Pontiella desulfatans: one gene and its partner. The protein of the gene in region 1 binds, or shares a complex with, the protein of each later gene. Links are inferred from orthologs where the notes say so. Each region holds a gene or a part of one and is shown on either strand. Other genes may lie near its edges. The genes, in order: dinB and dnaN.

What was found.
Region 2: the proteins of dinB (region 1) and dnaN are in contact, whole or in part, in a solved structure (PDB 1OK7), measured with the Escherichia coli proteins. The link is inferred for Pontiella desulfatans from one-to-one orthologs.

Annotation. Positions count from the first base shown.
Region 1 is NZ_CAAHFG010000003.1:1,102,781-1,118,541, reverse strand. Bases 1-2,968 are described here. They hold dinB (DNA polymerase IV), read left to right. Parts: upstream 1-871; coding sequence 872-2,065; downstream 2,066-2,968. Other genes in these bases: metH (methionine synthase), read left to right, coding at 2,325-2,968; E9954_RS25105 (hypothetical protein), read right to left, coding at 1-772. In the rest of the region: more of metH, read left to right, coding at 2,969-6,023; E9954_RS25090 (bifunctional homocysteine S-methyltransferase/methylenetetrahydrofolate reductase), read left to right, coding at 6,051-7,883; E9954_RS25085 (HEAT repeat domain-containing protein), read left to right, coding at 7,969-8,400; E9954_RS25080 (hypothetical protein), read right to left, coding at 8,411-8,869; E9954_RS25075 (group II truncated hemoglobin), read left to right, coding at 9,012-9,431; E9954_RS25070 (YveK family protein), read right to left, coding at 9,432-10,064; E9954_RS25065 (ATP-binding protein), read right to left, coding at 10,077-11,651; gltX (glutamate--tRNA ligase), read right to left, coding at 11,694-13,001; hpt (hypoxanthine phosphoribosyltransferase), read left to right, coding at 13,148-13,687; E9954_RS25050 (DUF433 domain-containing protein), read left to right, coding at 13,760-13,984; E9954_RS25045 (DUF5615 family PIN-like protein), read left to right, coding at 13,981-14,316; E9954_RS25040 (lactonase family protein), read left to right, coding at 14,321-15,418; E9954_RS25035 (UvrD-helicase domain-containing protein), read left to right, coding at 15,567-15,761. UniProt on the Escherichia coli protein: Poorly processive, error-prone DNA polymerase involved in translesion repair and untargeted mutagenesis. Copies undamaged DNA at stalled replication forks, which arise in vivo from mismatched or misaligned primer ends.
Region 2 is NZ_CAAHFG010000004.1:410,763-426,487, forward strand. Bases 8,716-11,647 are described here. They hold dnaN (DNA polymerase III subunit beta), read right to left. Parts: upstream 10,763-11,647; coding sequence 9,668-10,762; downstream 8,716-9,667. Other genes in these bases: amrS (AmmeMemoRadiSam system radical SAM enzyme), read left to right, coding at 8,716-9,179; E9954_RS27330 (hypothetical protein), read right to left, coding at 9,209-9,448; dnaA (chromosomal replication initiator protein DnaA), read right to left, coding at 11,108-11,647. Also shown: E9954_RS27295 (NADH-dependent [FeFe] hydrogenase, group A6), read right to left, coding at 1-805; NADH-quinone oxidoreductase subunit NuoF, read right to left, coding at 829-3,915; E9954_RS27305 (NADH-quinone oxidoreductase subunit NuoE family protein), read right to left, coding at 3,987-4,517; E9954_RS27310 (tRNA uridine-5-carboxymethylaminomethyl modification enzyme MnmG/GidA), read right to left, coding at 4,907-6,808; E9954_RS27315 (TIGR01777 family oxidoreductase), read left to right, coding at 7,017-7,865; E9954_RS27320 (YajD family HNH nuclease), read left to right, coding at 7,862-8,227; more of amrS, read left to right, coding at 8,208-8,715; more of dnaA, read right to left, coding at 11,648-12,487; E9954_RS27350 (hypothetical protein), read left to right, coding at 13,027-13,695; E9954_RS27355 (hypothetical protein), read left to right, coding at 13,835-14,941; E9954_RS27360 (HIT family protein), read left to right, coding at 15,149-15,583; E9954_RS27365 (Minf_1886 family protein), read left to right, coding at 15,588-15,725. UniProt on the Escherichia coli protein: Confers DNA tethering and processivity to DNA polymerases and other proteins. Acts as a clamp, forming a ring around DNA (a reaction catalyzed by the clamp-loading complex) which diffuses in an ATP-independent manner freely and bidirectionally along dsDNA.

The DNA of each region.
Region 1 (15,761 bases):
TCCATTGCTCGACCAGCTCCTCGTCCTTCACGATTTCTATGTTCCGCTTGTATTCTTCGAGCGACAGATGGGCAAAGCGCGACTCGTGAACCTCGCTGACCTTCTCGGAATAGCTATGGTGGTTGGGCGGCCCCAGCAGGATGCCGGTCTTGCGGCAACGGGCGACTCCCGGAAAACTGCCGGCGGGAGGTTCGGTTTCGACCTCCTCCTTTTCGTAGTAGTCGGCCATATGCTTCGATTTAACATGCTGGACCATCATCTCCTCGCGCTCTGCAACCGCCCGGCACTTCTTGCACTGGAACATCTCGAAATCCGGCGTGGCCTTGTTGCCCTCGATCTTGACGAGATACCCCTCCGAATCATGGATCAGCAGGCTGGCCAGATCCATCAGCGGATAGGCCCGGCGCGAGTGGTGGATTTGCCTCACCAACGAAGCGAGCCTCTTTTGCTCCGGAAGGAACGAGACCGTGATGGGTAGCTCCTTGAGCTGCTCACGCGGTTCGCGGCGACGCTCGGGACGCTCTTCGCGTTCGCGGCGCCCCTCGCCCTCGGGGCGGGGCCGGCGCGGGCGATCATCGCGGCGCTCATCCCGTCGGCCATCGCGGCGCGGCGGACGGCGATCATCGCGGCGCGGACGCTCGTCGGAATATTCCTTCTTGCTATAGTGGTTTTCGCCCGGGGGCTTGCGTGCCCACTGGGGCACAAAGTTGAGATCCAGGATCACATCGCGCGGATCCTTATGCTCTTCCTGTGCGTGTGTTTTCTCTTCCATAGGTCTGCACCATCGGTTTAGTTTATTGAAAAACAGTTTAGGGAAATCATTTCCAATGAAAAGCAATAACGACCGCCTGATTTGCCCTTCAGCCGAAACATGAACGAGCCACGCAAAACCTTTCTGCATGTCGACATGGATGCCTTCTTCGCATCCGTCGAACAACGCGACCACCCGGAGCTGCGCGGCAAGCCGGTGGTGGTCGGAGCACCGCCCGACCAGCGCGGCGTGGTGGCCGCCGCCTCCTACGAGGCCCGCAAATACGGCATCCATTCGGCCATGCCCTCCCGCACCGCCAAGCAAAAGTGCCCGCACGCCATCTTTGTTTCCCACAACATGGGAAACTATAAGGAAGCCTCCCGCCAGATCATGCGGATCTTCGAATCCTACACCCCCATCGTCCAGCCCCTCTCCATCGACGAAGCCTTCCTCGACGTCACCGGCGCCCGGCGCCTCTTCGGTGACGGGCCAACCATCGCCGAAAAAATACGGCGCGATATCCGCGAACAGACGCAGCTCACCGCCTCCGTCGGCGTGGCCCCCAACATGTTCCTCGCAAAAATCGCGTCCGACATGGATAAGCCGGACGGGCTGACCGTTGTCCCGTTCGAACAGGAGGCCATCGAGGCGTTCCTGGCCCCCCTGCCCATTGCCCGCATGTGGGGAGTGGGCAAGGTTACCCAGAAAAAACTGCTCTCCCTCGGCCTCAACACCATCGGCAAACTCCAGCAATGCGACCCCAAACAACTCGAAAGCGCCATCGGCTCCCGAGCCGCCAATGGGTTCATCCGCCTGGCGCACGGCATCGATGAGCGCGGCATCGTGGGCGAAGTGGATGAAAAAAGCATTTCCAACGAAATCACCTTCAAGGAGGATATTGCCGACCGTCCAACCATCGAGGCCACCTATAAACGCCTCATGGACAAGGTTGGAACCCGCTTGCGCAAGGCCGGCTTTTTTGCCACCACCGTCCACCTGAAGATCCGATGGAGCGATTTTTCCACCATCACCCGCCAAACCCGCTTCCCCGTCCCCTGCTCCGACGACACCAGCCTGCGTGAAGCCGGCATGCAGCTGCTGGAGGAACATCTCCGCCACCGGCCCGTCCGGTTGATCGGGTTTGGCGTCAGCGGCCTCACGGAAACCGAGGAACCCCAAACCCGGCAGCTCAACCTTTTCGAAACCCCCGACACCGCCCTGCAAAAAAAGAGAAGCCGATTAAGCCAAACCACCGATTCCGTCCGGGAAAAATATGGAAAAAACAGCCTGAAACGGGCCTCCGACCTGCCTTAAAAGAATTTAGTTAATATCTTGTCCACTATTCAGTCCATAAGTCGTTCCCTGTGCAAGAGACTTTACTGGTTTCTTCTTCCTAAGCGGCGCAAGGTTTATACCCCTCTACCTTGCGCCGCTTCCTTTTTGACCTCTCTTCCGGACGGAAAAACTGACGGCCGTCAGTTTTTCCGTCCGGAAGAGATTTGCCCGCACAATTAAATTGAAATATCCGGATAAACGGATATATACCCTTCAACCCTTTAAACCGGAGCAGGCCATGGCACATAAAAAATATTTGAACCCTTTCACCCATGAACACGGGCAGCTTTTCGCGGAACTGCTTCAAACACAGGTGCTCATGCTGGATGGGGCCATGGGCACCATGATCCAGAAGCACAAGCTGGAGGAAGCCGACTTCCGCGGAGACCGGTTTGCCGACCATCCATCCGACCTCAAGGGCAACAACGACCTGCTCACGCTGACCCAACCGCAGGTGATCGAGGATATCCACACCGAGTTTCTCGAAGCCGGGGCGGATATTGTTGAAACGAACACCTTCAGTTGCACCACCGTTTCCCAGGCCGACTATGGCTTGGAGTCGCTGGTGCGCGAGTTGAACATCGAGGGAGCAAAACTGGCGCGTAAGGCGGTGAACCGTGTGCTAGAAAAGGATCCATCGCGCACCTTGTTCGTGGCGGGTTCCATCGGGCCCACCAACCGTACCGCCTCCATTTCGCCGGATGTGAATGATCCGGGCTACCGCGCCGTCAGCTTCGATGATTTGGTTGCCGCCTACTCCGAACAGGCCGAGGCCCTCATTGAAGGCGGCGTCGATGTTTTGTTGGTCGAAACCGTATTCGACACGCTCAATGCCAAGGCCGCGCTTTATGCCATCGACGAAGTGTTCGAAAAGATCGGCCAGCGCCTGCCCGTCATGGTATCCGTCACGATCACCGACCAATCCGGCCGCACGCTCTCCGGCCAGACGCCGACCGCGTTCTGGTATTCGATCGAACATGCGCACCCGATTTCGGTCGGCATCAACTGCGCCCTCGGCGCGGAAGACATGCGCCCCTATATCGAAGAGCTGGGCGAGGTTGCCCCGTGCTACATCAGCATCTACGCCAACGCCGGCCTGCCCAACGCCTTCGGCGGCTACGACGACTCGCCGGCCGACATGGCCAAAATCTACGACGACTTTGCCCAACATGGGCTTGCCAACATTTGGGGCGGTTGCTGCGGCACCACCCCCGACCATATCCGCGCCATGGCCGAGGTCGTCAAAAAACACCCGCCGCGCGTTCCGCCCGAACCGGACGGCGCCCCGCGCTTCAGCGGACTGGAGCCGCTACGCATTACACCGGAAATGAACCTGTGCATGGTCGGCGAGCGCTCCAACATTACCGGCTCCCCCAAGTTTGCGCGGCTGATCCGCGAGGGTAATCTGGAAGAGGCGCTGCAGGTGGCCCGCCAGCAGGTCGAAACGGGCGCCAACCTGATTGATATCAACATGGACGAGGGCCTGATCGACTCCGTGGCGATGATGGTCAAGTTCCTCAACCTCGTGGCTTCCGAGCCCGACATCTGCCGCGTGCCGATCATGATCGATTCCTCCAAATGGGAAGTCATCGAGGCCGGGCTCAAATGCGTCCAGGGCAAGGGCATCGTCAACTCCATCAGCATGAAGGAGGGCGAGGACGCCTTCCGGGAGCATGCCAAAAAGATCCAGCGCTACGGTGCCGGCATGGTTGTGATGGCGTTCGATGAAAAAGGCCAGGCCGACACCACCGAGCGTCGGATTGAAATCTGCACCCGCGCCTACCGGATCCTCGTGGAGGAGCTGGGCATCGACCCGACCGACATTATTTTCGACCCGAACGTGTTCCCGATCGGCACCGGGATGGAGGAGCACCGCATCAACGCCACCTCCTTTTTCGAAGCCACCAAGATGATCCGCGAAACGCTGCCCCGTTGCTCGGTCAGCGGCGGCATCAGCAATGTTTCCTTCTCGTTCCGCGGCAACAACCGCGTCCGCGAAGCCATCCACGCCTCCTTCCTCTACCACGGCATGGAAGCCGGGCTCAACATGGCCATCGTCAACCCCGGCATGCTGGAGGTCTACGACGAAGTCGAACCCGGGCTGCTCAAGGCGGTTGAGGATGTTGTGCTGAACCGCGACGAAGACGCAACCGAACGCCTGATCGATTTTGCGGAACGCATCAAGGCCGAGGGCGGCGACACCAAGAAGGAAGCCGAAATCCAGGCATGGCGCGAAGGCTCGGTTGAGGAGCGTCTTTCGCACGCCTTGGTGAAAGGCATCGTCGACCACATCGATGCGGACGTCGAGGAGGCGCGGCAAAAATACGAACGCCCGCTGCACGTGATCGAGGGGCCGCTGATGGCCGGCATGGGCATTGTTGGCGACCTGTTTGGATCGGGCAAGATGTTCCTGCCGCAGGTGGTGAAGAGCGCGCGCGTCATGAAAAAGGCGGTGGCCTATCTCCTGCCCTACATGGATGCCGAAAAGGACGGCGGTGGATCGTCCAGCGCCGGCAAGGTGCTGATGGCCACGGTCAAGGGCGATGTCCACGACATCGGCAAAAACATTGTCGGCGTGGTGCTGGCCTGCAACAACTTCGAGGTGAAGGATATCGGCGTCATGGTTCCGTGGGATACGATTCTCAAGGAAGCCAAGGAATGGGGTGCGGATGTGATCGGCCTTTCCGGCCTGATCACGCCATCGCTCGACGAAATGGTTCACGTGGCCAAGGAGATGGAGCGCGAAGGACTGAAGATTCCGCTCCTGCTCGGCGGCGCCACCACCAGCAAGAAGCACACGGCGGTGAAGATTGCACCCGAATACAGCGGAACCGCCATGCATGTGCTCGATGCCTCCCGCGCCGTGACCGTGGTGCAATCGTTGCTGAGCGGCGACGAGAAGTTCCGCAGCGCCGTACGCTTTGAATACAACGCGATCCGGGAACAACATGAGGCATCGCAGGAAATCCGAGATTTCATGCCGCTGGACAAGGCGCGCGCCAATGCCTTTGATGCGGACTGGAAGGGCTATGTCCCGCCCAGCCCGGACTTCATAGGAACCCAGGCGGTTCAGGTTTCTGTGGAGGCGCTCGTGCCCTACATCGATTGGACTCCGTTCTTCTGGACCTGGGAGCTGGAAGGCAAATATCCCGCCGTGCTCGACCACCCCGAAGCGCAGTCGCTCTTCGATGATGCCCAGGCGATGCTCCGGCAAGCCATGGCCGAAAACTGGTTCGAACCACGCGGTGTGCACGCCTTTTTCCCGGCGGCCCGCGTCGGCGACAGCGTGGAGGTCTACACCGATGAATCGCGTACCGAAAAGCTGAACACCCTTCAATTCCTGCGCCAGCAGATGATCAAGAAGGATGGAACGCCCAACCGGTCGCTGGCCGACTTTGTTGCACCGAAAGAGGCGAGTTGCGCCGACTATATCGGCGCGTTCGCCGTGACCACCGGGCCCCGCGTAGTGGAAATCGCCGACGGCTACAAGGCCGACCACGACGACTACAACGCCATTCTTGTGCAGGCGCTGGGCGACCGGCTGGCCGAGGCGTTCGCGGAATACCTGCACGAAAAAGCGCGCCGTGACTGGGGTTTTGGGAAGGACGAAAACCTTTCGCCCAACGAAATGGTCAACGAAAAATACCAGGGCATCCGCCCGGCGGCCGGTTATCCCGCCTGCCCCGACCACTCCGAAAAGATCACGATCTTCGAACTGCTGAACGCAACGGAACAGACCGGCATCGAGCTGACCGAAAGCATGGCGATGAACCCGCCCAGCTCGGTGTCCGGCCTCTATTTCTCGCACCCCGACTCGCGTTACTTCCCGCTCGGCCGAATCAGCAAGGAGCAGGTGGAGGACTATGCCCAGCGCAAAGGATGGAGCATTGAAGTCGCGGAGAAATGGCTCTCACCCAACCTGGGATACAATGCGTGACGAAATATCCAACAACGAGAACAGACTATGAAAACAATCCTAGAACGCATGGCAGACCAACCCCTGATCTTCGACGGGGCGATGGGAACGATGATCTATTCGAAGGGCGTGTTCATCAATACGTGCTACGAACACCTTTGCATCACCAATCCCAAACTGGTTGGCGGCATCCATCAGGAATATGCCGATGCCGGGGCGGACGTGATCGAAACCAACTCGTTCGGCGCCAACCGCCTGAAACTGCAGGGGCACGGACTGGCCGACCAACTCGAAGACATCAACCGCGCATCCGTCCGGCTGGCCCGGGCAGCCGCGGGTGATGCCGCGTTGGTTGCGGGATCGGTCGGGCCGTTGCTGAAGTCGGGCCAGGTCTTCCTTGAAAGCCAAGCCGGCGAACTGGCGGAAATATTCCGCGAACAACTGGCCATTCTTGCGGACGAGGGCGTCGACTTTTTCATGCTCGAAACCTTTACGCATATCCAGGAAGCGCAGCTTGCGGCCAAGGTGGCCAAGACGCTGGGCATTCCCGTTTTTGTTTCCATGACGGTCGGCATTGAAGGAACAACCGAAAAAGGCCGCAAGGTCGAACAGCTGGTCCAAACGCTGGAAAACGACGGGAACGTGGACGGCATCGGGCTCAACTGCGGCGTGGGCCCTGCGGCGGCCTACAGCAATGCCGAGCGCGCCCTGCCACTGACCTCCAAGCCGATGGTGGTGATGGCCAACGCCGGCTACCCGCAAGAAGTGGACGGCCGGATGATCTACATGGCTTCCCCCGAATATTTCACGGAATATGCCAAACGCATGATCGAACTCGGCGTGCGCGGCGTCGGCGGATGCTGCGGCACCACCCCGGCCGATATCGCCACGGCGGCCAAGAGCATCAAATCCATGACCGGCGTAAAGCAGCATGTGGCCATTTCCAGCCATACCGACCAGGAAGCCCCGAAGGTGGACGTGGTTCCAATGGCGGAAAAATGCGGCTTTGCGGCCAAGCTGGCCCGCGGCGAAAAAGTCACCAGCGTAGAGATCACCCCGCCCCGCTCCATCGATCTCAAGCCGATGCTCGCCCAGTGCCAAACCTGCAAGGATGCCGGCATCGACGCCATCAACATTCCCGACGGCCCGCGCGCCAGCGCGCGCATTTCGCCAATGGTTGCGGCGCTGTTCGTCGAGCGCGAAGTGGGCATTGAAACCGTGCTGCACTACTGCTGCCGCGACCGCAACCTGATCGGCATGCAGTCCGACCTGCTCGGCGGCTATGCCGGCGGCCTGAGGAATTATCTCATCATCACCGGCGATCCGCCCAAGCTCGGCGACTATCCGGATTCCACACCCGTATTCGACGTGGATGCCGTCGGCCTGACGCAGGTCGTCAACAACCTGAACCACGGCGTGGATGTTGGAGGCAACCCGATCAATCCGCCGACCGGCATCCTGATCGGCGTGGGCGCCAACCCGTGCGCGGTCGAACCGGAGCGCGAGTTGCAGCATTACATGAACAAGATTCATGCCGGGGCGGAATATTCCATCACCCAGCCGATCTTCGATCCGGAAGCCCTGCTGCGCTTCATGGATGCGGCGGCGGCCCGCGGCGGAACCATTCCGGTGGTCGCCGGCGTCTGGCCGCTGGTATCGCTGCGCAATGCCGAATTCCTCGCCAACGAAGTTCCGGGCGTTGAAATTCCGGATGCCATTCTTGAACGGATGAGCCATGCCAAAACCAAGGAAGACGGCCGCAAGCTCGGCATCGAGATCGCCCGCGAGATCTGCGAGGCGATTGCCGACCGCGTTGCCGGCTACCAGGTCAGCGCCCCGTTCGGCATTGTGGATCTTGCGCTGCAGGTGCTGGAAAATTGACAACCGCAGGATTGACTCGCATTCGCTCGATAATCCATTAGGTTGATTGGCGAGCGAATGCGAGTTAAGCAAAGGAGAACCTGCGATGAAAAGCCCTATGCTTCCCTCCGACCACCAAGCAGCTCGGAAACGCGCTTTGGAGCTGGGTAGAAGCGGGAGTCCTGAAGCCTTGAACGAGCTGAGAGTCTTACTTTCTACCCCCTCGAACGACGTTCAGCGGCTGGCGGCCTCGGCCATTGGGAAGCTTGCCGAATTCGGAGTGGACGCAAAGCGGGCCGTGGCCGCCCTTGCGCCTTTGGCAAAAGAAGCACGGCATCCGCAAACGCAGCAGTATGCCATCCGGGCGCTGGTGAAGTTTGGCGCCCGAGCCGCCGGTTATCAGCGGCGCTGGAACCTAAAACGGAAGATGGCCGATTTCCTCATCGAAGCCACGGCGGAAGAACTTGGACTCGAACTCGCCACACGCAATGCCAAGGATTTCCGGCAGGCTATGACGGTTGTGCCCTACGAACTATAGCGCCCGCAACCTACTGTTTTTTCGCGGTGATCCAGAAGGTTTTGTTGCGCACGGTGGCTTCGGCATCGATTTGGAAGCAGATCTGATCGATGATGGATATGATGGAGTCGTGCTGCGTGTTGATGCTGATCTTGAGATCCTTTTCGACACTGCGGGAACATACGATGGCCGCGTCGGAAAGCAGCGTCAGCATGTTGAATGCTTCATAGGCCGGCAAATCATGAATGCGCAGGGGGGCACGTTCCTGGCTGAGGCTCTCAATGAATTTGTCGTCCGCGGATTGGTCGAGTTCCAGCCGATACGTCTTTTCGCCCATTTTGAAGCTGGCCCCGTTTGTCAGCACGGTGACCTCGGAACTCGCACCCGTTTCGGAATCGACCAGTTTCGCGGACGGAAGGGCTGCCATGGCAACCGATGCGGAACAAAGCGCGACAATCCCTAACCCAAAAACCTTCTGCATCTTAGCCATGAAATTCTCCTGATTGTTTAATCGAGGATCACAAGATGCCGCCCAATGCGCTCCAGCACAAGGAGGGAGATACATTTTTTACTCGAAGGGCTGGCCTTCCAAAAGCCGGACCGGTATATAGTACCATTTTAGTGAGGTTTAAATGTCCGACAATTTGGAAAATCTGCATGCCCAATACCGCGAAGGCGACACCCAGTTCCGCATGGCCGGGGGAATTGAGGGAATCACGAAACTGGCCAACGACTTCTACGATGTGATGGAATCGCTTCCGGAGGCGCGGAAGATCCTATTCATGCACCCGACAGACCTGACGATGTCGCGCGAAAAGCTGGCGGTGTTCCTCTGCGGCTACCTGGACGGCCCCGACCGGTATGCGGAAAAATACGGACCGATGCAACTGGCGCCGGCCCACGCCCATCTCGCCATTGGCACCGCGGAAAAGGAAGCCTGGTTGCTCTGCATGGAAAAGGCGCTGGCCCTGCAGGACTATCCCCGCGAGTTCCAGGAGTTCCTGCTCAAGCGCCTTTCCGTTCCCGCCGATCGTTGCCGCAACCGGCCCTAGTCAGCGGGGAACCGGCGGCGGTTTCTTATTCAGGCCGGCCAGCAACAGGATCAGCCCGACGATGCCCATGCCCAGCGCGAACGCAACGGAAAGCAGGGTGTTCAAGAACAGGTTGGGGCTGACGGGCCGGCGGTTGGGTTCGGCGATGTCGATGAGCTCAACCGAATCCATCTTGGCTTGCGCCCTCTTGGCGTCGCGATAGGTTGCCACCATTTCATTCGCAATATCGGCGGCCTCATCCGGATTGTCGCGCCTGACGCTGATCTCAACGATCGGTGAGTTGCGACGGTTTGATATGTTGATGCTATTCCGCAGAATCTTGCAAGCCACGGAACGAGGCAGTTTCTCCCGGTCGCGCCCCCATTCAGACTGCAGATCGAGGCGTTTGATCACCTCATGGAGAATCGGCTTGGATTCGAGGATCGCCATCTCTGTTTGAATCAACGCCGAGGCCGAGAGTCCGCAATGTTCGCAAGGATTCGGGCACCCCGCCCCTCCCAGGGCCCGCACGGAAACCACCGCCGTTGATTGATAGATGTTCGGAAGCATCAAGGTATATACGGTGCTCGCCAGGATCACAACGGGAACCATCGAAATCAGGATGATCCCCAAAACCATCAACGCTTTTTTCATCGTTCCCCCGACTTAATCCGATTGAGACCCCAGAGATTGGAAGACCGCGTTGGACAGCTCCGCAACATTGATGGGCTTGGTGATATAGCCATCCATGCCGCCTTCCAAACAACGTTCGCGGTCGCCACTGAGGGCGTGGGCGGTCATTGCGATGATGGGTAGTCGGGGCAACGCCTCCGCCACCTCCTTTTCCCGGATGGCCTTGGTAGTTTCGAGTCCGTCCATCTTGGGCATCTGCACATCCATCAGCACCAGGTCGAAATGGCGGTTCGCCAAAAGTTCGATGGCATCGGCACCATCCTTCGAAGCCTCCGCAATACACCCCATCTTATGCAGCGTGCGCACGGCAACGGTTTGATTCACGAGATTGTCCTCCACCACCAACACCCGGACATCCCGATCCATGGCCTGGATTTCCATACGGGTTGACAAAAGTATGTCCTGGGTGGCGCTCACTTCGTCCTCGCACGGCTTGGGTGTGCCGGTCTTCACGAAGTCGAATGCGGTCTGGACACTTGTCCCACTCTGCAGATCAACCGGGATTTCGAACCAGAAAACGGAACCTTCGCCAGCGGCACTTTCAGCCCCGATCTCGCCGCCCATGATTTCCACCAGCTGCTTGCAGATCGTCAGCCCCAGGCCGGTTCCTCCATATTTGCGGGAGGTCGAGGCATCCTGCTGATGGAATGCGCCAAAGATATGGGCCAAATGCCCGGGATCGATGCCAATGCCCGTGTCCCTGACTTCGAACCGGATATGGACGTGGCCATCATGGCGGTCGGAAAGCAATACAGCCAATGCCACCTCACCCTCTTCGGTGAACTTGATGGCGTTGCCGACGAGGTTGGTGAGGATCTGCCGGAGGCGGCTCACATCGCCGCATAACCGGGCAGGCACCTCCGGGTCCACACGCACGTCGAAGCCGATCCCTTTGCGTTGCGCTTGCAGACTCAGCATGGCCCGCAGATCGCCCAGCACAACCTTCAGATCGAAATCGAGTATTTCGATCTCCATGTGCCCCGCCTCGATCTTTGAGAAATCCAGGATATCGTTCACGATGGCCAACAATGATTTGCCGCTGCGGTGCACCGTGGCGGCCAGGTCTTGCTGGTCTTCCGTGAGCCCCGAATCCAGCAGCAGGTTGGTGACCCCGATGATGCCGTTCATGGGGGTTCGGATTTCATGGCTCATGTTGGCGAGGAATTCGCTTTTGGCAATGTTGGCCGCCTGGGCCTCGACCGCCAGTTCATTGGCACGCCGGATGGCCTCCTGCAGTTGTTCGTTGGCCTCCTCGAGTTTTTCGCGCGCCTCCTCGGTATCCTCGTTCACGCTCACCAGCATGGCGATGTTGGCATCGCGGTCGCGCAACCGTTCCTCGCGGGCGGCCTCGGCCATCACGCGTCGCTCCAGCTCGCGCTCGAGATCTACGGACTGCCGTTGCATCCGCCGCTTGAGCCGCCGGTTCCAGACCAGCACCCAAACCAACACAAGGAGCACCAGCAGTTGCATCGCCATGACGAACGGCCATGCCTTGACCAGGTCGACCGCCGCAAGCGTTGTGAAACATGATGTGGATATGAGCTGCATTTTTCCAAGCCTGAAGGGAGACTCTTGCCTCCGCTTGGAAAACTATGCCAAAAACAATTGAACCGTGCGATCAATTCTTTTCAGCACACGCTCGCGCCCCAGCACATCCAGCATGGGGAACAAGTCCGGCCCGGACTGGATGCCGGAAACCGCAATGCGCGCCGGCGCCATCACCGCTCCGAAACCGAGGCCGGACGCTTCGACAAAATCGTGCAACGCTTGGTCGGTCGAGGCTTCGTCGAAGACTTCCAGGGCAGCCAGGAGCTCCTTCAGCTGGGCCAGGATGTCGGCCACGCCGTCCTTCTGGATTTTCTTCTTCACGGCCTTCTCGTCGTATGCATAGTCATCGGTGAAGAAATAGCCCACCATCGGCGCAAGGTCGGCCACGGTCTTGACGCGCTCGCGGACCAGCCCGAACACACGCTGGGCATATTCGGGTTCCGCCTCGATCCCCGCCTTCTCCAGCTCGGCGAATGCCATGGAATCGAACTCCTCCTCCGGAAGCTTCAGCATGTATTCGCCGTTCATCCATGTCAGCTTCTTCAGGTCGACCTGGGCGGCGGACGACTGGCAGCGCTCCAGCGTGAAGGCCTCGACCATCTCGTCGCGGCTCATCACTTCGCGGTCGTCGCCGGGCGACCAGCCCAGCAGGGCGAGATAGTTGAAGAGCGCATCGCCGAGGAATCCCTTTTCGCGGAAATCGCCGACGAACGCGTCGCCGTCGCGCTTGGAGTAGGGCTTGCCCTGCGCGTTGACGATCATCGGAAGGTGGGCAAAGTTCGGGACTTCGGCGCCGAGGGCCTTATAGAGCGCAATATGGCGGAAGGTGTTTTCCACATGGTCGTCGCCGCGGATCACGTGGGTGACCCCCTGTTCGATGTCGTCGAGCACGTTGGCCAAATGGAACACCGGCGTCCCGTTGGAGCGGACGATGACGAAATCCTGCATGTTTTCCGCCGCCTTCGAAAGCGTACCTTTGATGCCGTCCTCGAACGTGCTGTCGGTTCCGGGCATCTTGAAGATGATGCATTCGCCCTGTCCGGTTCCGCCCTTGTCCTCCTTGTAGGCCATGCCCTTGGAGAGGAGCATTTCCGCCGCTTCGAGGTGCGCCTCCATGCGGGTGCTCTGGTAGAGCGGTTCCCCGTCGACATCCAGCTTCAACCACTCCATGGCCTCGAGCAGGGTTTGGATGGCCTCGGGGGTCGAGCGCTCGCGGTCCGTATCTTCCACGCGCAGAAGGAATTCCCCACCCATGTGGCGGGCGAACAACCAGTTGTAGATCGCGGCACGCATGTTGCCGATGTGGACATGGCCCGTAGGGCTCGGTGCAAAACGTGTACGTACTTTCATTTCAAATCTCCAGTGAACGTGATCCGTGGCGATTGAGGCGAGATTCAATTCACGCGTCACGGATCAATCGTCACTCTTTCGTTGCCCAAATCCAAAACGTTGGGCATGCTTACTACCAAATTTTGGAAGAACTGCGGAGACTACCCATGAGAGCGCACGATGTAAAAGAAATCCTGATCGATAAACAAACCATTGCCCGGCGGGTGGACTCCCTGGTGGACGAAATCATTGCAACCGACCAACCCGACCACCTGGTGGTGGTGGGCATCCTGAAGGGCAGTTTCATGTTTTTCGCCGATTTGATGCGTAGTTTCTACCGCCACAACGCCCATCCCCACATCGATTTCATGACGCTTTCGAGCTATGGCGCGGGCACCGTCTCCTCCGGCACCGTCCAAATCATCCACGACATCCGCGAAAACCTGACCGATGCCAACGTCCTGCTCGTCGACGACATCCTCGATAGCGGCCGCACCCTGGCCTTCACCAAGAAACTGATGATTGAACGCGGCGCGAAAACCGTGCATTCCTGCGTCCTGCTCGACAAAAAGGCCAACCGCGCCGTGGAGTTCGAGGCCGACTTCAAGGGCTTTGAAATCGACGACCTTTTCGTGGTCGGCTACGGCCTCGACTACGACAACCTCTACCGCGAACTCCCCCACATCGCCAAAGTAAATTTCCAATAGTATTCACCGCCCATACTTGCGGAACCGCCGTTTATACGTGTACTGTGCATGCAACTCTCGAAGGAGATTTCAATGACATATCTGAACGAACGCATTACGGTCGATTCCAACCAGTGCGGAGGTCGTCCGTGTATCCGCGGCATGCGCATCCGGGTTACCGATGTACTAGACCTCTTTTCTGCGGGATTGGATGCCAAGCAACTTCTTGAGGAAATGCCGGATCTTGAAGAAGCCGATCTCCAGGCATGCCTCCAATACGCATCCAAACTGATCGACCACCCCATCATCGCGGCATGACGGTCTGGCTCGATGCCCAACTCTCGCCAAGGCTCGCTCCTTGGATTGAGGAAACGTTAGCCATCCCAACCAAGGCCGTACGCGACCTCGGCCTGCGCGACGCAGATGACTTCGAAATATTCCAAGCCGCCCGTGAAGCGAACGTGATTGTTTTGACCAAGGATGCCGACTTCCCCCATCTTTTATCTCAACACGGCACACCACCCCAGGTCATTTGGCTGACCTGCGGGAACACAACAAACCTTAACCTTCAGCGGATTCTATCCACAACACTCCACCCTGCGCTTGAAATGCTGGCCTCGGGGGAATCCATCATCGAAATAAAAGGATAAGCAAATGAAAACCGTACTGTTCACCCAACTCACCCTCGCAAGCACCGCACTCCTCATGACCGCGTGTGCCAGCACTTCGCGCGTCTACTTCGGAACCCAAAAAAGCAAAGGCATCTACTTCGCCGACTTCGATGCCCAGACCGGGGAACTCTCCACCCCGGCACTCGCGGCCGAAACCAAGGGCTGCGGCTTCATCGCCATCCACCCAAACAAGGAACTCCTCTACTCCACCGGAACCACCGCCTTTAAAATCAACACCGACGGATCGCTGACGGAACTCAACACCCAAACAACCGAGGGCGGCGGTGCCTGCCACGTCAGCCTCGATAAAACCGGCCAATGCGTCATGACCGCCCATTACGGCGGCGGCGCCGTGGCCTCCTACCAAATCCAGGACGACGGCTCGCTCTCCGCGCCAAAATCCTTCTTCAAACACGAAGGTTCCGGCACGCACCCCAAACGCCAGAAAAAGGCCTATGCCCACTCCGTCTTCGTCAACCCGGCCAACACCCACGCCTATGCGGCCGACCTCGGCATCGACAAAATCATGATCTACCAGCTCGATCCCAAGGCCGGCACCCTCTCCGCAGCCGGATTCGCGGAAGTCCCCGGTGGAAGCATGGGGCCGCGCCACATGAAGTGGAACCAGGACGGCTCCCTGCTCTACCTCCTCAACGAGCTCGACCTAAGCGTCTCCATTTTCAAGGCGGCCGAAAACGGTCAACTCGAGTTCGTTAAAACCGCTTCCACTCTCCCGGAAGGGGGCGATAAATCCGAGATGACCTGCGCTGAAATCCGCATTCATCCCAACGGCCGGTTCATCTATGCCTCCAACCGCGACCTCACCGAACAAGGCCGCGACTCCATCAGCGTCTTCACCCGCTTCGAGGATGGTTTCGAACGACTGGAAACCACACCTGCGCAGGTGTGGATCCCCCGCAACTTCAACATCGACCCCACCGGGAAATGGATGCTCGTCGGCGGCATGAAATCGCACAACATCGCCCTCTTCGAGGTCGATCAAAAAACCGGCAGGCTCACCTTCACGGAAAAAAAAGTCCCCTTCGAAGGCGGCCCCATCTGCATCGAATTCCTCGATTAACCTCCGAAACCAGCCAACCGCTCCCTGCCCCCTTCCGCCCCAAAGGTATATCATCCAGCACCCACGATCGTGGGTGCTGGATGATATACCTTGAGGATCGGGGGGCTTTCGGCTTCCGGCGGTCGGCGGCTCCCTTTATAGTGCTTGCATGAACATCGTCTACAATGCATCCGCCGGCACGGGCAAGACCTACCAGGTTACCGGGCTCTATGAAAAACTGGTCCTGGACGAGGCGATCGACCCGCGCAAGATCCTGCTGATGACCTTCACCGACAACGCAGCGGCCGAGCTGCGGATGCGGGTTGCGCACCGGCTGCTGCGCGCACGGCGGGAGGCGGAGGAA
Region 2 (15,725 bases), on another replicon or contig:
AGTTGGTATCGAAGATGGCATCGAATTTCATGCGGCGCAATGCGGTGGTCATCTTTCCGGTCACCAGGGTGCCCGGTTCCATTCCAAAGCATTCACCGAGCGCGGCACGGATGGCCGGTGCGGTCTGAACGACCACGGTCAGATCCGGATTGTCCAGTGCCGCCCATACCTCGGCGGTCTGGTCGCGTTCGGAGATTGCACCGACCGGGCAGACGGCGGAGCATTGGCCGCACTGCACACAGGTTACCGTATCCAGCCCCTTGCCGAAGGCCGGGCCAATGGTGGTTTTGAAACCGCGGCTCTGCGGAAAAAGAGCTGAAACACTCTGGGTTGCCGTACATACGGTTACGCAGCGGCGACAGGAAATGCACTTGGCGCTATCGCGCACTAGCCCGGCCGTGCTTTCATCCTGGCAACGCGGCGCCTTTTCCCCTTCGTATCGCAGTTCGCGAATACCGAGGTCGCGTGCAATGGACTGGAGCTCGCAATCCTCGTTCCGGTCGCAGATCTGGCAGTCGCCCTCGTGCTCGGAGAGCAAAAGCTCAACGACCAGTTTGCGCGCCTCGCGCACGCGCCGGTTGTTGGTGTGGATCTTCATTTCGTCGGAAACCGGCATGACGCAGGAGGCGACCAAATCCTTTACACCCTCGATCTCGACCAGGCAGACGCGGCATGCGCCAATGGCCTGTATTTTTTCGAGATAGCAGAGTGTCGGTATTTTGATGCCCGCCTGCTTGCACGCCTCAAGGACGGTGGTTCCCTCTTCGACCGAGTACGGTTTGTAATCAATGGTGATATCAATCATTTTTAAATCCTCGTTAAATCCCATTACCAAGTGTGAACTTCTTCGCGATAGTCGCAACGCAGACAACGCTTTGCCTGCCGGGTGGCCGTGGCTTCGTCCCACGGTTGTTCGACTTCATCGAAGTTGCAGCGGCGGCGTTCCACCGGAATCAGCGGTTGCTTTTCACGTTCAAACATAACGGGATCCGCATCGGGATCGAAGGGCGTGTCGTTTCTCTTCTCCTCGCGCCAGAAGGCGTTGTTTTTCCCGGTCAGGAATTGGTCGATTCCGGCGGCGGCCTTTTCTCCATCGGCCACCGCTTCGATGACGGACGACGGGCCGGTGGCAACATCGCCACCAGCGAAAATCCAATCCTCGGAGGTTCCTTTGGAGAGTGCATCCGTCGCCACATAGCCATTCCGCTGTACGTTGAGGTTGAGGTTTCCGGTGAGTGCTGGAAGATCGACGCTCTGACCGATTGCCGCAATCACCTGATCGCACGGAACAATGAAGTCCTCATCCTCGCCGGCCACCGGGCGCCGACGGCCGGAACGGTCGAATGCGCCCAGTTCCATGGGCTTGCACCGAATGCCTACCACCTTTCCATCCTCAACCAGGATTTCTTCCGGGGAAGTGAGCAATTGAAGCTTAACGCCTTCAGCTTCGGCCTCTTCGATTTCCTCTTCGTAGGCCGGCATCTGCTCCCGTGTTCGACGGTATAGCACGGTAACGGTTTCCGCATCCAGGCGGGCGGCGGTACGGGCCGCATCGATGGCGGCGTTCCCGCCCCCGATGATGACCACATGCCGCCCGACCGGTACAGAACCGCGGATGTTGTAGTCGCGCAGGAAGGTCATGGCTTCATAAACGCCCTCGGCCTCTTCGCCCGGCAAACCAAGTTTGAGACCATCGGGTGCACCGACTGCAAGGAATACGGCTTCGTAGCCCTCCTCTTTCAGACTCTCCAATGTGAAATCGACACCCAGAGCCTTGTCGCATTCGATATCCACCCCGAGGCGTTCGATCATACGGACTTCGCGGGCAAGAATTTCGCGCGGTAACCTGTAGGCAGGAATTGTTTGCGCCATCATGCCACCCGGGCGGGGTGCCGCCTCGAAGACCTTTGGCTTGTAGCCAAGACGTGCCAGGAAGAATGCGCAGGAAAGGCCCGCCGGACCTGCACCGACAATGGCGATTTTCTTGGCGGCATTCTTGGCGTTTTCCTTGCAGTCCGGAACCTGGATAATCATTTCCTGCTCCACCATGAAACGCTTTACGCCCCGGATGGATAATGGACTATCGAGCGACGAGCGACGGCAATGCTCTTCGCACGCATGGAAACAGATTCTTGCACAAGCCGCAGCGAATGGATTGCGTTCCCGGTGCAGTTTCAGTGCATCGGCATAACGTTTTTCACCGACCAACGATACGAAGCCGGGCACATCAACCGAAGCGGGGCAAGCGCTTTGGCAAGGAGCCCTGACCAATCCGGCACATACCCCGGCGCGGCATTTGTGCTCGCGGATGTGTTCCTCGTATTCCACACGGAAATGCCGAATGGTGGAGAGTACGGGGTTGGCCGCGGTTTTTCCAAGGCCGCACAAGGCGGTTTCCTTGATCTGCTCACCAAGGGATATGAGTCGTTCAATATCGCCCTCCTTCCCTTTGCCATCGCAGATGCGTTCCAGGATTTCGAGCAAACGTTTGGTTCCCACACGGCAGGGTGTGCATTTACCGCATGATTCTTCCTGAACAAATTCGAGGAAGAAACGGGCGACGTCCACCATGCAACTTTCTTCGTCCATGACGATCAGGCCACCCGATCCCATAATGGCACCGAGCTCATTGAGCGACTCATAATCGAGGGCCACATTGAGGTGTTCCTTCGGAATACAACCTCCCGAAGGACCACCCAGTTGCGCAGCCTTGAAGGGTTTTCCATCAACAATTCCGCCGCCAATGTCATAAAGTAGCTCGCCAAGCGATATTCCAATCGGAACTTCGACCAGGCCGGTGTTGTTTACGGCCCCGGCCAAAGCAAATACCTTTGTTCCCTTGCTCTTCTCGGTTCCAAGCTGGGCATAGGACTCCGCGCCATCAAGAATGATAACCGGAACGCTTGCAAATGTTTCCACATTATTGAGTAAGGTTGGTTTTCCCCAAAGCCCCTTGATTGCCGGGAACGGAGGACGAGGACGCGGCTCACCGCGGTTCCCTTCGATGGAGGTCATCAGCGCGGTTTCTTCGCCACATACAAAAGCGCCCGAACCCATGCGGATTTCAAGATCGAAACTGAAACCTGAACCTAGGATATTTTCCCCTAGCAATCCCGTTTGGCGGGCCTGGTTTATGGCCTTCTGCAAACGTTCAATTGCAACCGGGTATTCGGCACGGCAATAGACATAACCCCGTTGGGCACCAACCGCATAACCGGCGATTGCCATACCTTCGATTACGCTATGGGGATCGCCTTCTAGCACACTACGATCCATGAATGCGCCGGGATCCCCCTCGTCCGCGTTGCATACCACGCTCTTAGTGTCCGATTCCGCTTCCCGGGTGAATTTCCATTTCAGGCCGGTTGGAAAACCTCCCCCACCCCGCCCGCGAAGTCCCGATTCGAGAATACTATTTACTACATCTTCCGATGACATCGAGGTGATCGCTTTGGCAAGTGCCTTATATCCTTTAGCCGCTATGTATTCGTTAATTTTAAGAGGATCAATATTTCCACAATTACGAAGCACCAGCTTTTTTTGGCGCTTGAAGTACTCGATTTCATCAACATCCGCAACCGGCTTTCCGCTTGCAGCATCCTTATGCAACAGGTGCGAAACCACGTTGCCCTTCATAATATGCTCTTTAACAATTGTTTTCGCGTCTTCAACCGTTATGCCTTGGTAAAAAACATTATCCGGCATGATTTTCGCAACCGGTCCTGCTGCACATGGCCCCATGCACCCGGTTTCTACCAAGGTCGCCTTATGAGAGAGTTCATTTTCTTCAATGTAATTTTTGAATGCCTTGCAAATTTCGAGCGCACCTGAAGCCAGGCACCCTCCCCCGACACAGACAAGAATCTCCCGTGTTGAGTCGTCGTGCGATTTCGATAATGAGTGATCTGCACGCAATCCAAGTTTTTGAATTTCAAGATTCTGCAATTTATCCAACGCTTGCGCTGATTCTATTTTTTCATACATGGTTAGGCCTCCTCCATTTGCGTTTCATAATAGGGAGCAAGAATCTGTTTAATTCGTGCTGGCTTCACGCGCTGGTGAACATCGTCATTGATCATGATTGCCGGGGCTAAGCCACATGCACCGAAACACCGGGCTACTTCCAGTGAAAAAGCTTTATCCTCGGTTGTTTCCCCTACATCGATACTAAGTTCCTTTTTGATTGAATCGAGGACTTGTTTTCCTCCTCTGACATAACATGCCGTTCCAAGACAGACTCTTATGACATTGTCCCCTCGCGGCTGGGTCGAGAAAAAGGAATAGAAACCGACCACGCCCGCGACTTCGCTATATGGTTTGTCCATTTTCTTCGCAATATGGCGAAGCACATCCTCAGGAAGAAAACCGAACAGGCCTTGCGCAATCTGCAAAACCGGGATCAATCCCCCATCCTTATATTTATACTCCTCAAGAATCTCATCAAGCTTCTTAAACAGATTTTCATCACTGGATTCCATTCCACAGGAACAGCTTACGGATTTAGCTTCATTCAGCATACTACGTCTCCATTGCTAGGGTTCTCAAGTGCTACATACGGAAAGTCCACTCTCCAAAATACTTAAAAAACCCGAAGATTCAACTACTCTCTATTTTTATCGATATATTTATACAAAATATTGATTGTGATTAGGGGGTAGGTCTCAAAGCGGAGCCGCATATATATGCTTAAGGTGATGTTTTTTGTAATATTTTACGTGGTTATACACAACCAATTCAAAAACCACATAAATTCATTTCAGATGCATTAAGTGTTTATTATGTTGATTTTATTCCATTGTAATAAGGTGTACTTAAGCTGCTGATATGAAGAAAACATATAATATGTACCGCAGAGGTGTCCGAAACCTTAAAGCAATAATAGACTGAAACTCATGAACTAACTTTGTTAGTTTTGACCGGTTTCACGTTTGATAAACATCATAAGAATTGAAACATCAGATGGATTGACGCCAGAAATTCTAGAGGCCTGGCCCAAGTTTTCCGGGCGTATATTTTTAAGTTTTTCTCTGGCTTCGTAGCGTAGGCTTTTAACATTATCATAGTCAAAATCTGATGGTATATGCTGGTCTTCCTTCCTCCTGGCTGCATCAATACGCTCTTTTTCGCGTTTAATGTATCCAGCATATTTCACCTCAATTTCAACTTGCTTTATCACCTCGTCGCTAAGAGATGAAACATTATGCGGTAAATCCTTATAGGAAAAGTTTGGTTGGCGAAGCATTTGTCCTAGCGATTTCCCATCAAAATATATGGTCTCTAGTCGATCGCATTCCGCCTGAATTTGTTTGCCTTGATCTGATATTTCCTCAATTTCAGAAATATCGACAATACCCAGCTTCTTTGTCTTTTCAAATAGCCGATAATAGACATTATCCTGACGTAACGTCAATCGATGCTCCGAGCGAGAGGTAAACATTCTATAGGGTTCATCTGTTCCTTTAGTGACTAAATCATCTATCAGGACACCAATATAGCTTTCACTACGACTCAATGTGAAAGGGCCGCCTCCAAGAACCTTTATTGCAGCGTTAGCACCAGCAACAAACCCCTGAGCCGCAGCTTCCTCATATCCTGTTGTTCCATTCAATTGACCGGCAAAGAAAAGATTTTCGACGAGTTTAGTTTCCAGTGTATGGAAAAGCTGGGTTGGATTTGAGTAGTCATACTCTATCGCATAGCCAGGGCGAATAATTTCGGCATTCTCTAAACCATGGATGGAATGGATCATTTGCCCTTGAACATCCTCAGGAAGACTATTGGAGGTTCCATTTGGATAGAGGCGGATATTGTTCCGGCCTTCAGGTTCAACAAAGACATGATGGGAATCTCTACCGGAGAACTTCACAATCTTATCTTCAATAGATGGGCAGTATCGGACTCCGGTTCCTTCAACCAACCCACCATACATCGCACTTTTTTTTAGGTTTTCAGCAATGATCTGATGGGTATTTTCATTTGTATGGGTTAGCCAACAAGGGATCTGGTCTGTACCAGGCATCCACGGGTGCATTCCAGGTTGTTCCACGTGGAACATAGCATTCATCCCAATGGAACTTTCCTTCTGGTGTTCCACGTGGAACATTTTCCACTCTTTACGTGCCATTCTAGAAAAGAAAGGGGGAGGGTTATCGCCTGGCTGTATCTCCATCTTGGAATAATCGACAGAATCCCTATGTATCCGAGGTGGCGTTCCCGTCTTCAATCTACCCAATTCAAAACCGAACCGATCAAATGATGTGCTTAATTCCTCAGCCGATTCCTCACCCATCCGACCTTCGTTAATACTTTTCATACCAATAAGGACACGTCCACGAAGAAATGTTCCGGTACAGATTACAACAGCACTAGCATCGATGTCTCCACTTCCTCTAGTCGTCACACCACATATTTTTGATCCTTTTGTTCGGATTTCCGTGACAATATCATCATGTATGTCGAGATGCTTCTGCATCCCAAGCACCGCTTGAATTCGTACAGGAAAAAGGTCTTTGTCGCACTGGATGCGGTTAGATTGAACTGCCGGCCCCTTGCGCGTGTTTAACATACGGTATTGAATCCCCGTATAGTCAGAATTACGACCTAATTCACCACCGAGCGCATCCAATTCAGAAACTAAATGTGATTTCGCAATTCCGCCCACTGCTGGATTACAAGGTAATCTTCCAATAAGTTTTTTGTTTAGTGTTATCAATAGTGTATTAACACCCATTCTTGCCGAAGCCAAAGCAGCCTCATAGCCTGCATGACCACCACCAACAACAATAACATCATATAAAGTCTTATACATAATTACACCATTTATACTTATCGGGTCGTGGATAGTTGCACTCAGCAATAGAATGGTCAACGATAGCTTTTGGACAAAATAACGGATCACCTTTAAAACGAGCGTTCTATGAATGTAGATATATGCTGTAAGCGCTGTTCAAGTTGCGAGATCAGGCGTAAGTTGAGTATATTGATACGGGGAAACACTAATTAAGGAAGGACTGCCAATGAAAATTCTATTGTCTGGCTCGCATGGATTAATCGGAACCCAATTGATGCGCTCGCTGCACGAAAAAGGACATGAAGTTAAAGCGTTGGGAAGAGATTTTACAAAGGATATGGATTTCAACGATATAGACGCAGTAATCCATCTTGCGGGTGAGAGCATAGCCAAGGGACGGTGGACTACTGAAAAGAAGAAGCGCATTGAAGAGAGTAGGGTTGCTGGAACCACCTTACTCTCTCAACAAATAGCCGAAAGCCCACATAAACCTCGTGTTTTCATTACCGCATCGGCCATCGGATATTACGGCGAAAGAGGAAATGAAATACTCGATGAATGTAGTTCAGCTGGAACGGGATTTCTTGCAGAAGTATGCCGGAAATGGGAGGCGGTGAGTCTTCCTGCAAGGAAAGCCGGAATTAGAACCGTCAACATAAGAACGGGAATTGTCCTAAGCGAAAAGGGTGGAGCACTATCCAAAATGCTTCCTCCATTTAAAATTGGTGCGGGGGGAATTATTGGAAACGGTAAACAATTCATGAGTTGGATCAGCCTACATGATCTGGTTGAAGCGATAACCTTTCTAATTAACGACGATGAATCAGTAGGTGCCATTAATTTAGTTTCGCCCAAACCAATAACAAATCATGAATTCACGAAAACCTTGGGCCATGTACTTCATAGGCCAACCATAATGCCGTTGCCTGCATTTGCTGCAAAGATTATGTTCGGAGAAATGGCGGAAGCGCTATTGCTTTCCAGCACCAAAGTAATACCAAAAAAACTAATGGAGGCTGGTTTTAAGTACAAACATGAGGATTTGAGGGAAGCTTTAGAGGATATATTGAGATGAAACAAAATGATGCACTGGATAGAATCCATAAACAAATTTCGGAAAAAGAAAAGGGGTATCGCGCCAAGGCGCTAAAAATGTTTCCACATATCTGCGGCAGCTGTGCCCGCGAATTCGAAGGTCTGAAACTGAAAGAACTCACCGTCCACCACAAAGATCACAATCATCAAAACAATCCCCCTGATGGATCCAACTGGGAACTGCTTTGTGTATATTGCCACGACCATGAGCATGAAAAGCATAAGATGAAGGGTTTCGGCAATGGAACCGAAGAAGCTTTCAAGGGTGGGGGATTCAGTGCTTTTGAGGGGTTGGATGCCCTGTTTCCAACCAGTGGAAAGGATGAAGACAGCAAAGATTAGATGCGGGATCTGCCCAAAAGGGTGCGAACTCGAACATGGCGAAACCGGAGACTGTCAGGTTCGGACAAATATTGACGGATTAATTAGTAGTGTAACCTACAGTCGCCCCTGCTCAATGAACATCGACCCTGTTGAAAAAAAACCGCTATATCACTTTCTTCCAGGTTCACCGATTCTTTCCATTGGAACCGCCGGATGCAACCTCCATTGCAAGCAATGCCAGAACTGGCAGATTTCCCAATCCAATCCAACTTCGCCCAATACGACATCGCCCGGGGAAATCGTTAAGCTTGCGGTTCACAAAGTGTGTCCGTCGATAGCCTACACCTATGCAGAACCGCTCGTATCTTATGAATACACCCTGGATTGCTGTAAAGAGGCGGCCGACGCGGGAATTAAAAACGTACTGGTCACGGCTGCCTACATCAATCCCGACCCATTACGGAAGTTATGCGGATATATTGATGCTGCCAATGTTGACTTAAAGTCATTTTCGAATCGCTTCTACGAAGAGATTTGCGATGCCCGGTTAAAGCCGGTACTCAATGCACTGAAAATCATGCAAGATTCCGGCGTGTTCCTGGAAATCACCAATCTACTCATTCCAACCCTAAACGACTCTGAAGAGGAAACGAAACAGCTATGCGCTTGGATTGCCGAAAACCTAGGGATTGAAACCCCACTTCATTTTTCACGATTCTTTCCGCAAAACCAATTGCGTCACCTTCCTCCAACCCCGATGGAAACCATTATTCGTGCCAGGGAAATTGCCCTTGGAACTGGCCTGCAATTTGTATACGTCGGAAACATGCATGATGGGGAAGGGGAGTCCACCCGGTGTCCGGGCTGCGGCGTATGCCTTATTGAACGGTATGGTTACCGAATAGTAAAAAACGGGCTAGTGAATGGAGAATGCCCTGATTGCAAAACAGGCATACATGGAGTTTGGTGAACTCCCTTGCCTATTCACTCAATTAAAACTCATTTGACCGACTTAACGAATTCACCGAATTCATCGGGTGAAACATCATCCAGCGACATTCCACGCTTATCCAGTTCATCCTCTATTTTTCGGATAAGTTGCTGAATATACGCATGACTTTCATCGGATCCCATAAAAACATCATATTTTTCCCCTTTTGTGATCCGAACATGCCCATCCTCGGCATCGAACCCTACACCTAGCAGACGAATGATTTTCTTCTGGTTAGCCTTAGACATTTTTTTGATAAACCTGCTTGATCCAACAAGGGGAAATGGATACTTTCTGCCCTCATTCATTGCCGAATGGTGTAATTGGCAGCACAAGCGACTCTGACTCGCTTAGTCAAGGTTCGAGTCCTTGTTCGGCAACCATTTTCCCCAAACCACTGGATAAGTGGACTGCTGGTTAACTGGCAAGCTTCCCAACCACCATCCCACCATTCGGTTTTCCACGCGTTAACTCACGCGGATCGGCATGATCACGTAAAGGAACGGGACATTCGTCTTAATCACGCCGGGGCTGAGTTCGTCCGAGAGTTCCAGGAAGATTTCATCGCTATCAAGATGCTTCAGCGGCGCCATCAGGAAGGCCGGGTTAAATGCAATCGTGATATCCTTTCCAGAATATTTCACAGGAACCGCTTCACGCGATTCACCGATTTCCGGAGAGGAAGTCAAAAGTTCCATGCGGTTTTCAGTAATTTGAACCTTCACCGAGGCAGCCTGGTCATCAAGCATGAGCGAGACACGACGAACGGCGCTCAGCAGCATTTCGCGATCAATGGCAATCCGCTCTTCGCATTGGGAAGGAATAACCTGGCGATAATTCGGGTAGGTTCCGTCGATCAGCTTCGAAATAATAAAAATATTTCCGAATTCGAAGGCCACCTGCGTTGCGGAGGTCTTGATGATGGCTTCACCTTCATCGCCGAGTGTTTTGATTAACTCATTAACGGTCTTGGTGGGCACCACAATATCAACTTCTGCATCGTCTGGCATGTCGATTTCCTGCTCCACAAGAGCAAGGCGCCTACCATCCGTGCATACGGTTGTGAGCTTGTTGTCCCGGAATGCCATCAGGGAACCATTCAAAATCGCCCGGGATTCGTCCGTAGAGGCCGCGTAGGATGTTTTCTGAAGGATATCCTTCAGCGTGCCTTGAACGAGCGTATAGGAGAAACTCTCTTCGAATGTGGGCATAGGCGGAAAATCATCCCGGGAAAGCCCTTCGAGTTTGCATGTGTAGGAACCGGAGATGATCGTGGCCACATCTTCATTGCTCACGCCGATGTCAACCTGATGGCTGGGCAAGTCTCGGCAAATACTGAAGAACCGACGGGCCGGAAGGGTTGTTGCTCCATCCTCATCGATGTCAGCCTCGATACTGGTTCTAACACTGACCTCCATATCGGTTGTTGTGAGCGTCAGCTTCCCGTTGCCCGCTTCGAGCAGGACATTCGAAAGAATCGGTAGCGTGGTTCGTTGGCCAACGATCGACTGCACCTTTTGCAACGCTTCCAGAATTTGATCCTTCTCGATGCTGAACTTCATTAACAAGCCTCCTGTTATATAGATATACTCTATTTATAAATTCACTATTAGTATTAGTTGTGGATAACCGTTCAAAAACCTACCGATTTACCGTAACCCCGTCACCCGTAAAAGTTTGAAAAAATCAACAACCCTGTTAATAAGCTGGGCATAAAAACAGGTGTCTGTTCACAACCCCGAGTTGTTAATTCCATCATCAGAAACTCCACAGGTTATCAAGGATTCATTAACAGGCCGTAAGCGTAGGGGGAGTCCGCGCCCTCTGTCAAAATGAATACCTTTGCATAAGAAAAAAACCGTCCCAGTCGAGACGGTTCCCATTTGAAAATCAAATGCCATCCAACTCTACTGAACCGCTTTCACACAATTCTTGCTCACCTTATCCTTGAGAATAGAGATCGTTTGTTGCAATCCACGATCGGCCTTGGCCTTTTCAGAGACCTGTTCATGTGCATAAAGGATGGTTGCATGGTTACGGCTGAACTGCTCGCCAATCACAGGGAACGACTGCGTGGTCATGGTTCTGGAAAGATGCATGGCAATCTGCCGCGGCCAGGCAATATCCCTCGAGCGTCTCTTTCCGGTCAGGTCGGACTGGCGCAGGTCGAAGTGCTCGGCAACGGTGCGCTGGATAACATCGACGCTGATCGCGGCCTGGGATTCCTTATCGAGGAGATCGTGCAATAGTTCTTCCACCTTTTGAACGTCCACTTGCTGGTTGGTAAGCGACATGAATGTGGCGACGCGGATCAAAGCGCCTTCCAGACTGCGGATATTTGAAGAAACACGTTCCGCTAGGTAATCCAGCAAATCATGGCCGATGTTAAGGTTGAGTAGTTCGGCTTTCTTGCGAAGGATTGCCGTTCGGGTTTCCACATCGGGCTTGCCGAGTTCCGTAACCAACCCCCATTCGAAACGGGAAATGAGGCGGGGTGCCAATCCTGCCATTTCGCTTGGTGTGCGGTCGGAAGTCAGGACAATTTGCTTATGGCTTTCAAAAAGTGTGTTGAACGTGTGGAAGAATTCCTCCTGTATACGCGCTTTTCCATCGAGAAACTGGATGTCGTCGATCATCAGCATGTCGATTTTGCGGTATTTCTTCCTGAACGCTGCCACGTTATTGTTCTGAAGCGCATCGATGTATTCGTTCAGGAAGGTTTCGCATGTGGTGTAGCAAATCTTTGCCCGCGGTTTTTTGGTTGCGATATGGTTTCCGATCGCCTGCATCAGGTGGGTTTTTCCCAATCCGACACCGCCATAGATGAAAAGCGGGTTGTAGGTGCGCGAAGGCGAATTGGCCGCCGCCATGGCCGCAGCATGGGCAAACTGGTTCGCCGCTCCAACCACATAGGATTCAAATGTATAGTTGGGATTAAGGTTATGACTCGGTTTCTTGTTCCCAAAACCGAGCGTCGGAAGCGAAATCGGCGACGGAGCTTCCGGCTCCGGTTCCGGTTTAACGGAATCGAAACAACTGGAGTCCACTTCCAGCGAGATTTCCATCTCTTTCCCACTCACGACCATCACGGCTTTTCGGATCATGGGGAAATAGTTTTCCTCCAGCCAATCCTTGTAGAAATCGTTGGCAACCGCCAGACGCATGCGCTCGCCTTTGATTTCCATGCACTGGATCACAGCGATCCATCGGTCATAAATATCACCGGAGAGAATCCCTTTGAGCTGTTTGCAAGCCTCTTCCCAAATATTGCAGATATTCTTGTCCATGTTCCCTAAATTCTGTCCCCTTAACAGGTCTCCTGTACTTATTGACAAGTTATTAACAGCCAGTAAGTTCCCATTCCATAATGCGATGTTGAAAGGTAGTTAAAGCGGTTTGCATCCTCAAGGCATTAGAGATTCATTGAGGCATATTTTTTCAATACCACTAAATGTAGTTGCATACACAGGAACAGACACAAGATAGGCGTGTCCATGTTTAGGAAATGTTAAAACAAAAATGTACTGTTGGGGAATAGAACTGTTGTAACACAAGGAATTTGAGCAGGTTGTGCCCAAATGATTCAATTAACAGGACTCGTTTAGCGTTGAAGATTGGCCCCAAAGCCATGAATAGCCTGGTTGAAGTGGTAATCCTGCTGGGGTTCGCCATCGAAATTGGCGTCTCGACCGTGGATGCGGTGGACGGAATGTAGACGCGCCGGCGCAGGTTGGCGGCCCGTCTGAAAAAGATTGGGCTTTTGTAGGCAATAGCTGGCTGATACCTTTCGTTATACAGGCCGAACGACAAGTTCGGGAGATAACCTATGAAAAGCACACTATCAATTCTTGCCGCATGCGGTCTCGCCATCCCCGCGATGGCACAAACCAATGAATTTCGGAAAGAGCAGGGCGATCGCCAGCGCTCGGAATGGATGAGGGGCGAACAAGGAGGCCGTAAGGGTGAAGGTGAGTATGGCCATCTGGAGCGCTATCGTGAGATATCCCCCGAAGAAAAAGCCGAACGGCAGGAACGCCGGCTTCAGCTGATGGAAAAAACCCTTCAAGAAATTGGAATCAATGAAGAACAGAAAACCCGCATTCTTGAAGTTCAGAAAAAACTAAAAGAAGATTTGTCCGTAGCCCAGGTCAAAGCCGACCTGGTGCGCAAAAACCTTTCAGACCTTGAGAAAGCCGGCGCTTCCGAAGAAGAAATCTATGCCGCCATCGATGCCGTTTCGGACTCCCAGGCGGAGACGATGAAAATCCTGACCAGAAACCGGATGGCCATGGAGAGGATCCTTGGAAAGGAAAAATACAAGCAGTTCATGGATGCCGCCCGAAACCAGTATCGGAAACATGGTCGACGCGGTGGCGCCGGCATTCCGCCCCGTCCCGGCATTCCGCCCACACCCGGCGAAGGAAATCCAAATCAAGAGCCACCTCTGCCGGATACGGTGAAAGTTCCGCGAACTCCGCCACCACCTTCAATCTAGGGTAACCCCCGAAGGAACAATGAAGCCGCATTTCCATAGTGCGGCTTTTTTGTTAATGCCGATTTTATACCAATCCATGCGGTGAATATAAAAGACAGGTTACAGAACCTGTGTTTCCATTATATGTGGAGATATAGCTATGGGTAATAAGGGGAAACCGGGGTATTTCGGGAAACATGCAAAATCGAGCGCTGCGCTTGTCAGTTTGGCAATCCATGCGGTTTTGCTGGTCGTTGCACTGTCGTTCGTAGCCGTTCAGGTCATTGTGAAGGATGAGCAAACCTTCGAGGCGCAAAAAGTAAAACGGCCCAAAATGCAACTCAAGAAGCTCACTGTTCCCGTGAATGTAAAGAAGAAGAAGGTGCAGAAACCCAAACTCCGTAAAACCATTGTCGTCAAAAAAGAAATAAAGTCGATGGACATCAAAATGCCGGAAGTGTCCGGTGTTAAGGGGGGAATGGGGTATATGGATGGGGGCGGCGGGCTCGGTGGCTTGGGCTTCGGACTCGAAATCGACCTGTTCGGCGCCAATAAAGGCACTGGTAACGAATTCGAAGGCACCTTCTTCGACCTGAAGATGGACCCCGATGGAAAACCAGCCAAAATGGACGAAAACTACTACAAGGAAGTGCTGCGTAATTTCGATGGTTCCTGGAACATCAGCCGGTTCGAAAAAAAATATTTCAAGGCCCCAAAGAAAAAATTCGCGACCACCTTCATGTTGCCTAAGATGAAGGCCGAAGAAGCTCCCAAGGCGTATGCCGTGCAGGATGTCGTTCAGCCCAAACAATGGGTGGCCTACTATAAAGGGGTAATAGCCGCTCCCGAAACCGGGCGCTACCGGTTTTGGGGTATTGCCGACGATGTTCTTATGGTTCGCGTCAAGAATCGCTTGGTCATAGACGCCAACTGGCCGAGCATGGGCATCACCGGTTGGACGAGCAATGACGACCGCGATAAAAAATGGAAAATGTCCGGCCAAAATGTGCGAATAGGCGACTGGTTCCACCTGACCAAGGGCAAACCGACCGAAATGGAAGTATTGGTTGGTGAGCGTCCCGGCGGCTTTTTCTTTTGCCACCTGCTGATTGAGCAGGATGGAGTCGAATATCCAAAAGGGGAGGGGGGGCGCCCCTTGCTTCCCATCTTCAAAACGCAGGAAATCCCCGAAAAACTAATCCCGCAAATGAAGATAGAACCCGGAACCTGCACCACGGACGGTCCCACCTTCGGCGTTTTGAAGTAGAATCCGTTTTTTCTGCAAAAGCGGTTCTGTTTTGCTACATTCACTGCATGGCGGAAAAACCCCCCAGTCCATTGCAGGCCAGTTTCTGGCTAACGAATGAAGAACAGCGCTATATCCTGATTATATGCGCCTTGTTCATTACAGGACTCGCTGCCCGCTATTTATACTTGAAAAACCAAAAGCCCGAGGTATACACACCCGCCGGAATTGAAGAATTGGAGCCGAACCATGAGTGATTGCATTTTCTGCAAAATCGTTGAAAAGGAAATCCCATCCACCATCGTCTTTGAGGACGCGGATGTGCTCGCGTTCATGGATATTGGCCCCATTGTAAAAGGACATGCCCTTGTGATTCCCAAGCAACACCATGATCCGGTAACCGAAACGCCGGATGAGGTTTTGGCCAAGCTTTTTCTCACGGCTAAGAAAATCGCGAAGGCACAAATGAACGCATTCGGTGCACAAGGGGTCAATATCATGCAAAACAACGGAAGGGCGGCTGGACAGGAAGTTGAACATATCCACGTGCACGTCATACCGCGTTTCGAAGAGGACGGGCACCACTGGAACTGGAATCCAAAAAGATACGATGATTTCGATGAAATGGCCAAATTGGCCGATCAATTGCGGGAACAACTTTAGAACCATGAACAATCCAAGCCTAGACGATTTACTCGCCCCGATCCTCCTGAAGGACGACCGCTACCAGGCCCAGGCCTATGTGTTTGTGCGCGAAGGGCTCGACCACACCGTGCGCAAACTCGAAAAGCCCCGCCACGTAAGC